DNA from 3 places in the Nonomuraea sp. NPDC049655 genome. Region 1 is predicted to be linked to each of the others. Evidence: riboswitches for the same ligand, from Rfam matches in the RefSeq annotation. Region 1 holds a riboswitch; each other region holds the start of a gene.
What was found. A riboswitch is a leader RNA that binds a small molecule or an ion and turns the genes downstream of it on or off. The one in region 1 is predicted to bind thiamine pyrophosphate.

Region 2: it holds a riboswitch for thiamine pyrophosphate, as region 1 does, so the genes downstream of both, ACIBQ6_RS16525 (purine-cytosine permease family protein) here and ACIBQ6_RS17880 (FAD-dependent oxidoreductase) in region 1, are expected to answer to the same signal.
Region 3: it holds a riboswitch for thiamine pyrophosphate, as region 1 does, so the genes downstream of both, thiC (phosphomethylpyrimidine synthase ThiC) here and ACIBQ6_RS17880 (FAD-dependent oxidoreductase) in region 1, are expected to answer to the same signal.

The regions. Positions count from the first base shown of each region.
Region 1 is NZ_JBITLS010000005.1:183,259-186,523, reverse strand. Features, by position in the region: gene ACIBQ6_RS17890 (Rv2175c family DNA-binding protein) at 1-268, opposite strand, end outside; gene ACIBQ6_RS17885 (FAD-dependent oxidoreductase) at 299-1,468, opposite strand; TPP riboswitch at 1,521-1,637, shown strand; gene ACIBQ6_RS17880 (FAD-dependent oxidoreductase) at 1,627-3,156, shown strand; gene thiS (sulfur carrier protein ThiS) at 3,153-3,265, shown strand, end outside.
Region 2 is NZ_JBITLS010000004.1:522,719-525,983, forward strand. Features, by position in the region: gene ACIBQ6_RS16515 (Fpg/Nei family DNA glycosylase) at 1-798, shown strand, start outside; gene ACIBQ6_RS16520 (rhodanese-like domain-containing protein) at 825-1,148, shown strand; TPP riboswitch at 1,200-1,313, shown strand; gene ACIBQ6_RS16525 (purine-cytosine permease family protein) at 1,304-2,641, shown strand; gene ACIBQ6_RS16530 (methylated-DNA--[protein]-cysteine S-methyltransferase) at 2,627-3,199, opposite strand.
Region 3 is NZ_JBITLS010000008.1:340,825-344,089, forward strand. Features, by position in the region: gene ACIBQ6_RS26785 (glycosyl hydrolase family 95 catalytic domain-containing protein) at 1-1,281, shown strand, start outside; gene ACIBQ6_RS26790 (class I SAM-dependent methyltransferase) at 1,241-1,861, opposite strand; TPP riboswitch at 1,897-2,009, shown strand; gene thiC (phosphomethylpyrimidine synthase ThiC) at 2,002-3,265, shown strand, end outside.

The DNA.
Region 1 (3,265 bases):
GCAACGACTCGATGTCGTCGTAGCCGGCGTCCTGCAACACGGTCAGTGTGCCGGGCAGGCCCTTCATCACGTCCTTCCCGTCGAGGAACACCGCGGGAACCTGTGGCCCGCCGCCGCCACGGCGCACGCCGAGCAGCTTGTGGTCCTTGAGGAGTTGCTTGGCCCGCCCGATCGAGAGGTCGAGGCGTGAGGCCACTTCGGGGAGAGTGAGCCACTCGTCGACGAGCTGGTCGGTCTCCCGGTCGATCTGTGCAACAGAAAGCGTCACGAAACCACAACTACCACATGCCGTCCTTGCTCAAACAACACAATCCCGTAGGGGGACCTCTGGATCTACCAGGCGTTCTGTGTCGAGGCGATGCCCGCCTTCGATGATCCTACGGCCCTGCACGTAGTCCCGGGGCCGGTCGACGGCGAGCACGGCGGCGAGGGTGTCGCCGGACGTCAGCCAGACGGCCGACCACTTGCCCTCGGGCTCGCCCCGGTAGAGCAGGCGGTCGCCGGAGGGGTGGTGGCCGATGTACTGGACCATGTGGCCGAACTGCTCGGACCAGAAGTAGGGGGCCGGGTCGTAGACGGCCTCCTCCCCCAGCAGGGTCGCGGCGGCGACCTCGGGCGAGCCGAGCGCGGTGTCCCAGTGCTCGACGCGCAGCCGGACGCCGTAGCGGCGCGACCACCAGGCCGCGCAGTCGCCGGCGGCGACCACGTTCGGCATGGACGTGCGCAGGTGCTCGTCGGTGACGACGCCGTTGTGCAGGTCGATGTCGGAGCCGGCCAGCCACTCGACGGCCGGGCGCACGCCGATGCCCGTGACGACCACGTGCGCCTGGACGAACTCGCCGCCCACCAGCCGCACGCCGCCCTCGTCCACCTCGTCGACCATGGTGTTCAGGCGCAGGTCGATGCCGTCGTACCAGTGTCGCGTGCGGGCGCCGATCTCCGGGCCCACGGCGTTGGCCAGCGGGGCGGGGCCGGCCTCGATCACGGTCACCGAGCAGCCGGCCTTGCGGGCGGCGGTGGCGACCTCGGCGCCGATCCAGCCGGCGCCGATGATCGCCACATGGGCTCCGGCCACGAGCCCGGCGCGCAGCTCGTGGGCGTCGTCGAGGGTGCGCAGGACGTGCTGGGGGCCGTCGCCGGGCACGGTGATCGGCTCGGTGCCGGTGGCGATCACGAGACCGTCGTAGCCGAGCTCGCCCTCGGTCGTCTCCACGACGCCCTCACGCAGGGCCTTGGCGGTGACGCCTGGCCAGAAGTCGACCTCCAGCGCGTCGAGGTCGGCCTCCAGGAAGCTGGAGTCGGCCGCGCCGGACAGCACGGCTTTGGACAACGGCGGACGGTCGTAGGGCCGATGGCGCTCCTGGCCGATCAGCGTGATCCGTCCGGTGAAGCCGCGCCCGCGCAGCGCCTCCGCGCTGCGCAGCCCGGCCAGGCCCGCTCCCACCACTACGACATGGTTCACGTTCATGACCATAACGGGGGCGGTGCCGGCACGTCGCGCCGAGGCCGTAGGCTGGAGGCGCAAGACGCGCGGGAGTCCGGCCGTCACCGGGCTGAGAGGAAGGCTTGAGCGGGCCTTCGACCGCAAGACACCTGATCCGGATCATGCCGGCGAAGGGAGCGCGGATGAATGTGATCGTGGGCGGCGGGGTCGTCGGGTTGTCGATCGCCTGGCGGCTGGCCCGCGAGGGGCTGCCCGTCACGGTGGTCGATCCGGCCCCGGGGCGCGGGGCGTCCTACGCGGCGGCCGGGATGCTGGCGCCCGTCAGCGAGGTCGCCTACACCGAGGAGCCGCTGCTGCGGCTGGGGGCCGCCTCGCTGAGCCGATGGCCGTCCTTCGCCGCCGAACTGGCCGCCGACGCGGGCCTCGGCCCGGATCTCGGGGCGCGCTCTGGGGCAGGTCTCGGCACGGGGCTGAGCGGCGGTCCCGGTCGCGGGGCCGGGGCGAGGGCCGGGGAGGCGTTCGGGGGCGCGTTCGGGGTGATCGGGCCGGAGGGGGCCGCCGGCCGTGCGCTCGACCTGCGCGCCGACGGCACGCTCGACGTCGCCTTCGGGGCCGACGACCTCGCGGCGCTCGACGACCTGGCGGCGTTCATGGACAAGCTGGGGCTGCGGGTCGAGCGGCTGACCGGGCGCGAGTGCCGGCGTCTGGAGCCCATGCTGGCCCCTTCGGTGCGCGGCGGGCTGCTGGCCCCCGGTGACGCCTGGGTCGATCCGCGCCGGGTCACGGCGGCGCTGCTGGCCGCGCTCGACCGGCTGGGCGTGCCCGTCGTGCGGGCGCGGGTGACCGGCCTGCTGCGCGACGGCGACGCCGCTCCGGCCGCCGCGACCGGCGCTGGGACCAGCTCTGGAACCGGTGCTGGAACCGGTGCTGGGACAGGCCGTGCGGCAGGATCTGTGGCGGGAGCTGTGACCGGTGCTGTGAGGGGGGTGCGGCTTGAGGCCGTGCCCGGTCAGCCTGAGCCGGCGGTGCCGGAGATCGCGGCCGAGCGGGTGGTGCTGGCCGCCGGGGCGTGGAGCGGGGAGCTGGCCGACGTGCCCGTCCGGCCGGTCAAGGGGCAGATCATGCGGTTGCGCTCGCCGCAGCCGCTGCTCGGCCGGTGCGTACGCGGGATGGTGCACGGCGCGCCCGTCTACCTCGTCCCCAGGGGCGACGGCGAGCTGGTGCTCGGGGCGACCCAGGAGGAGCTGGGGTTCGACACCCGGGTGACCGCGGGCGGGCTCTACGAGCTGCTGCGCGACGCCAGGGAGCTGGTGCCGGGCGTCACCGAGTTGGAGGTCGCCGACGTGGTCGCCGGGCTGCGTCCGGGCACCCCCGACAACCTGCCGATCATCGGGGCGGGCGAGGTCCCCGGGCTGGTACTGGCGACCGGCCACCACCGGGGCGGGGTGCTGCTGGCCCCCCTGACGGCGGTCCTGGTCACGTCGGCGGTGCTGACACCGTCCACGACGACGGCGTCCCCGGCGGCGGCCCCGACGACGGCCCAGACGGCCACACAGACGGCGGGCCAGACGGCGGGCCGGACAGGCATGCAGACGGCGGCCCAGGCAGCGGCTCGGGTGGCGGAGGTTTCGACGGGCGCGGGGATTCTGACGGGTGAGGAGGGCGAGCTGGCCGCGCTGTGCTCGCCCGCGAGATTTCGGGATATTTCATGATTGTGACGATCAACGGCGCCGCGCACGAGGTGGCCGACGGCACCACCGTGGCCCAGGCCGTACGGACGCTGACCACCGCCACCACCGGCGTGGCCGTGGCCGTGAACGA
Region 2 (3,265 bases), on a different contig from region 1:
GTCGTCGGCTTCCAGGCGCTCAAGACGTTCGACCCGCCGGTCACCGCGCTCGGCGGGCTCACCGTCACGAACGTGTCGAGGCACGGCAAGTTCCTCGACCTCGACTGCGACGGCCTGCACCTGATCATCCATCTGGCCCGCGCCGGCTGGCTGCGCTGGCGCGACGACCTGACCGGCGCGCGGCCGGTGCGGCCGGGCAAGGGGCCGCTGGCCGTACGCGTACGGCTGGCGCCGGACGACGACGGCCTGGCCCCCGGCTTCGAGCTGACCGAGGCCGGCACGCAGAAACGGCTGGCCGTCTACGTCACCGACAAGCCGGAGGACGTGCCCGGCGTCGCCGCCCTGGGCCCCGACCCGCTCGACGACGCCTTCACCGTCGAGGCGCTCAAGCGCATCGTGGGCGGCAACCGCACCCAGATCAAGGGGCTGCTGCGCGACCAGAAGGTGATCGCGGGCATCGGCAACGCCTACTCCGACGAGGTGCTGCACGCGGCGAGGATGTCGCCGTTCAAGATCGCCGCGACGCTGACCGACGCGCAGATAGCCGACCTGCACGAGGCCATCGTGACGACGTTGCGCGACGCCGTCGAACGGGCGCACGGGCTGGCCGCCAAAGACCTCAAGGCGGAGAAGAAGTCCGGGCTGCGCGTGCACAACCGGGCCGGCCAGCCGTGCGACGTGTGCGGCGACACGATCCGCGAGGTGTCCTTCGCCGACTCCGCGCTCCAGTACTGCCCGACCTGCCAGACGGGCGGGAAGCCGCTGGCCGACCGGCGGATGTCGCGCCTGCTCAAGTAGGGTCCCGGGCGCGGGATGATGGAGGCATGACCGTTCCAGAGATCGACGTCACCGCCGTTCCCGACGACGCCTACCTGCTCGACGTCCGCGAGCAGGACGAGTGGCTGGCCGGCCACGCCCCCGAGGCCGTGCACATCCCCATGTCGCAGATCCAGGGCCGGGTCGAGGAGGTGCCCGCCGACCGCACCGTCTACGTGGTGTGCCGGGTCGGCGGCCGGTCGATGCAGGTCACGGCGTGGCTCAACCAGCTCGGGCGCGACGCCGTCAACGTGGGCGGCGGCATGCAGTCGTGGGAGTTCGCGCGCCGTCCGATGGTCAGCGAGACCGGGCAGGATCCTTTCGTGGCCTGAATGCCCCACTGTGGCGGTTCCGCCGCCATTGAGGCATGATGAGGGCGCCAACTGCATAGTCGCGGGAGCTCGGGGTGCCGGGCTGAGAGGGCAGCAACACAGCCGCTGCCGACCGCCTGAACCTGTCCGGGTAATGCCGGCGTAGGGAGTGTGCGATGACGCATGTCGTCGACGAAGTTCCGCTGACCCTTGACGGCGCGCCCCCCAAGACCCTCGGCGTCCTCGACCAGGGCGCGCTCTGGGCCAACCTCGGTGTCAGCCTCCTCGGCTTCTCCGGCGCGCTCGTCCTGATCGATCCCCTGGGCGACGCGCCGCTCAGCCTCGTGGCCGCGCTCACGGCCGCCGTGGTCGGCAGCCTCATCGGCACGGCCATGGTCGGCCTGTCGGCCATCCCCGGCACGCAGACCGGGCGGCCGGCGATGGTGCTGCTGCGCGGGCTGTTCGGGGCGAAGATGTCGTACGTCCCGTCCGTGCTGAACATCGTGCAGATGCTCGGCTGGGGGGCCTTCGAGCTCTGGGTGATCGCCAAGGCCGCGAACGCGATCTTCGGCGGCGTCCCGTACCAGGTGTGGGTGGTGGTGGCGGGGGTGCTGACCACCGCGCTCGCCGTCTGGCCGCTCGGGTCGATCCGGCTGCTGCGCCGGTACGTGACCGCCGGCGTGATCGTGTCGCTGATCTGGTTCACCGTGTCGTTCCTGGGCGAGGCGCCGACGTACACGGGCGGGTCGTGGACGGCCTTCGCCCCGGCCGTCGACTACGTCATCGCCCTGTCGGTGTCGTGGGTGCCGATGGCCGCCGACTTCGCCAGGCACTCGCGTTCCAGCCGGGCCGCCTTCACCGGCGTCGTCGGCGGCTACACCGTCGCCCAGGTGGCCTGCCTGGCACTCGGCGTGTACGCGGTGGCCATCGCGGGCGCCCAGGCGGTCCAGGCCGACGGCATGGTCGTGTTCCAGCCGTTCGTCGCGGCGCCGCTGGGCGCGCTGTTCTTCGGCATCCTGGTGCTGCGCGAGACCGACCAGTCCTTCGCCAACGTCTACTCCACCACCGTCTCGCTGCAGAACCTGATGCCGAAGGTGGACCGGCGGGTCGTCTCCACCGCGATCGGAGTGCTCACCACCGCGATCGCCCTGGTCGTGGACGTCACCTCCTACGGCGCGTTCCTCGGGGTGATCGGCGCGGTGTTCGTGCCGATGTTCGCGGTGCTGGCCGTCGACTACTTCGTGCTCGGCGGCGCGGCCCGCTGGAACACCGCCGAGGACGCGCCCTCGCGCTGGCTGATGCTGCTGCCGTGGGCGCTGGGCTTCGCCGCCTACTGGTTCACCACCTCGACGCCCACGGTCGCCGGCTGGGACGGCTTCTGGGCCTCCGCCCGCGAGGCCGTCGGCTTCACGCGGGAGCCGTGGATGAACGGCGCGCTCGGCGGCGCGCTGGTCGCGGCCCTGGTGACGCTGCTCATCGGCGTGCTCGGCCGGCGCCGCTCAGCGGCCCGCTGAGACCCGGCGTTCGACGTTGAGCAGGTGCTGCTTGGCGGCCACGCCTCCGGCGTAGTCGCCGAGCTCGCCGTCCTCGCGGACCACCCGATGACAGGGCACGATCACGCACACCGGGTTGGCGCCGACCGCGTTGCCGACCGCGCGAAGGGCGCGCGGCCGTCCGATGCTCGCGCCGATCTCCTCGTACGTCGTGGTCGTGCCGTAGGGCACGGCCATGGTCTTCTGCAGCACGGTACGGGCGAACGGCGTGGCCAGCGCGAGGTCGACCGGCGTGGCGAAGGTGCGCAGCCGGCCGGAGAAGTACGCGTCGAGCTCCCGGCGCACCGGGTCGAGGCGGCGGGCGTCGGGCCCGATGAACGTGCCGACCTCCTTGGCCACCCGCTCGAACACGGTGTTCTCGGCCTCGAAACTGCAGGCCGCGATGCCCTTGCCGGTCACCGCGAGCACCAGCCTGCCCACCGCGCCGTCGTAGGTGCCGAACGCGATGTCCGGGGGCCCCTCGCCCTTGTAGGTGCTGGAGGTCACTCTCAGCAGGGCATCGAGGTCGCTGCTCGACATGCCTCTCACCCGTTTCAGCCACCGGAATCTTCGTGAGCGCAGCGTATCGGACGGATCGCCCGTCAG
Region 3 (3,265 bases), on a different contig from region 1:
GACAAAGCCCTGGAGACGCTGTACTTCCAGTACGGCCGGTACCTGCTGATCGCCTGCTCCCGCCCCGGCTCGCTGCCGGCCAACCTCCAGGGGGTGTGGAACGCGTCCAACTCGCCGCCGTGGGAGTCCGACTACCACACCAACATCAACCTGCAGATGAACTACTGGCCGGCCGAGCCGGCGAACCTGGCCGAGACGGCGGTGCCGTACCAGGAGTTCGTGGCGGGGCTGCGCGCGCCCGGACGCGAGACCGCGCGGTCGATGTTCGGCTCGGCGGGGTGGGTGGTGCACTCCAACACCAACCCGTTCGGGTTCACGGGGGTGCACGACTGGCCCACGTCGTTCTGGATGCCGGACGCCGCCGGCTGGCTGGTGCGCCAACTCTACGAGCGTTACCTGTTCGACGGCGACGAGCGCCACCTGCGCGGGCACGCCTATCCGGCGATGCGCGAGGCCGCCGAGTTCTGGCTGGCCAACCTGTGTCCCGACGCGCGTGACGGCAGCCTCGTCGTCTCGCCCGCGTACTCGCCCGAGCACGGCGACTTCACCGCGGGCGCGGCCATGCCGCAGCAGATCGTCCGGGACCTGTTCGCCTGCACGGCCGCGGCCGCGCGCACGCTCGGCGTGGACGCCGAGTTCGCCGGACGGCTGCGCGAGGCGGCCGACCGGCTCGATCCCGGGCTACGGGTCGGTTCCTGGGGGCAGCTCCAGGAGTGGAAGGCCGACCTCGACGACCCGTCCGACCGGCACCGGCACGTCTCCCAGCTCTACGCCCTGCACCCCGGGACGCAGCTCACCGCTCCCGAGCACCTGGCCGCGGCGCGCACCACGCTCGAAGCGCGCGGCGACGGCGGCACGGGCTGGAGCATGGCCTGGAAGGTCAACTTCTGGGCCCGGCTCAAGGACGGCGACCGCGCCCTGGCCATGCTGAGCGGGCAACTGCGCGCCAGCACGCTGCCCAACCTGTGGGACACGCATCCGCCGTTCCAGATCGACGGGAACCTCGGCGCGACCGCCGGGGTGGCCGAGATGCTGCTCCAGAGCCACGCCGGCGTCATCGAGCTGCTGCCCGCGCTGCCGGCCGCCTGGCGCGCGGGCTCGTTCGACGGGCTGCGCGCCCGCGGCGGCTTCACCGTCGGGGTGACCTGGGCGGACGGCGTGCCGGTCGAGGTCAGGCTGTCGTCGGCGCGCGGCGGGACCGCCCGGCTGCGCGGCCCCGGGTTCGCGCTCGACCTGGAGACTAGGGCTGGGGAGAGCTGCGCGCTGTCGCCAGCACGCTGAACCACGTGCGGTGGGTGACGTTCGTCTCGTGCCAGGCGACCGCGAACCCGGCCGCGTCCAGCACCGCGAGCAGGTCGCCCGCGTCGCGGTGGACGAACCAGCGCTCGTACTCCGTCCGGTACGGCACCGGCTCCCAGCCCTCGCCGTCGCCCAGGGCGGTGGTCAGCGCGAGCACCCCGCCGGGGCGCAGCGCCGCGTGCCAGGCGCGCAACGTCGCCTCGGTCTGCTCGGACGGCACGTGCACGAGGGCCGCGGCCGACCAGAGGCCGTCCAGGGAGGCCGGCGACAGCGGCGGGCGTCGCAGATCGCCCAGGACGGTGGGCACGCCGTGCCCGGCGGCGAGCCTGGCCATCTCGATCGACAGGTCCACACCCACGGTGGTCAGGCCGCGTCCGGCGAACCAGGCCGACTCGCGCCCCGGGCCGCATCCCAGGTCGGCGACCGTGGCTCCGGCGGGCAGGGCCGAGGCGAACCGGTCGCGGAAGGCCGCGAACGAGGGTGGCGGTTCGGTGAACTGCTCGTCGAACTGGCGCGCGATGCGGTCGTAGGTGGCGGTCGTGTGCGCAATGGGATCAGACATCCCCTTGATCCTGCCACGCGCGGGGTTATGATCGCGATGACCAACGCGGGAGCCCGGTGCGGACCGGGCTGAGAGGACGGCTGTCAGCCGCCGACCGCCAGAACCTGCTCCGGATAATGCCGGCGAAGGGAGTTTGCGCGATGAGCGACGCGCGCTTTTCCAAGATCTACATCGGTGACCTTCAGGTGCCGATGCGCGAGGTCAGGCTGTCGAACGGCACGTCGGTGCGGCTCTACGACACCTCGGGGCCGTCGCGTGCCGACCGCTCGGCGTGGGGCTCGCCGGTCACCCAGCTCGGCGCGGCGCGGCGCGGCGTGGTGACCAAGGAGATGGAGTTCGTGGCCGTCCGGGAGGGGATGACGCCCGAGTTCGTCCGGCAGGAGGTCGCGGCCGGGCGGGCGGTCATCCCCGCCAACGTCAACCATCCGGAGTCCGAGCCGATGGCGATCGGCCGGAACTTCCTGGTCAAGATCAACGCCAACATCGGCAACTCCGCCGTCACCTCCTCGATCGAGGAGGAGGTCGAGAAGATGACCTGGGCCACCCGGTGGGGCGCCGACACCGTCATGGACCTGTCCACCGGGCCGAACATCCACGAGACCCGCGAGCAGGTCATCCGCAGCTCGCCCGTCCCGGTCGGGACCGTGCCCATCTACCAGGCGCTGGAGAAGGTGGGCGGGCGGCCCGAGGCGCTGTCGTGGGAGGTCTACCGCGACACCCTGATCGAGCAGTGCGAGCAGGGCGTCGACTACGTGACGGTGCACGCGGGCGTGCGGCTGGCGCACGTCCCGCTGACCGCCCGCCGCAAGACCGGGATCGTCTCGCGCGGGGGCTCGATCATGGCCGCCTGGTGCCTGGCCCACCACCGCGAGAGCTTCCTGTACGAGCACTTCGACGAGATGTGCGCCCTGCTGGCCCGCTACGACGTGACGTTCTCGCTGGGCGACGGGCTGCGCCCCGGCTCGATCGCGGACGCCAACGACGAGGCCCAGTTCGCCGAGCTGCGCACCCTGGGCGAGCTGACCAAGATCGCGCACGCGCACGACGTGCAGGTGATGATCGAGGGCCCCGGCCACGTGCCCATGCACAAGATCAAGGAGAACGTCGACCTGCAGCGCGAGCTCTGCGACGACGTGCCCTTCTACACCCTCGGCCCGCTCGTCACCGACATCGCCCCCGGCTACGACCACATCACCTCGGGCATCGGCGCCGCCATGATCGCCTGGTACGGCACCGCCATGCTCTGCTACGTCACCCCCAAGGAGCACCTCGGCCTGCCCAACCGCGACGACGTCAAGACCGGCGTGATCACCTACAAGATCGCGGCGCACGCGGCTGACCTGGCCAAGGGGCACCCGCAGGCCCAGGCGTGGGACGACGCCCTGTCGGACGCCCGGTTCGAGT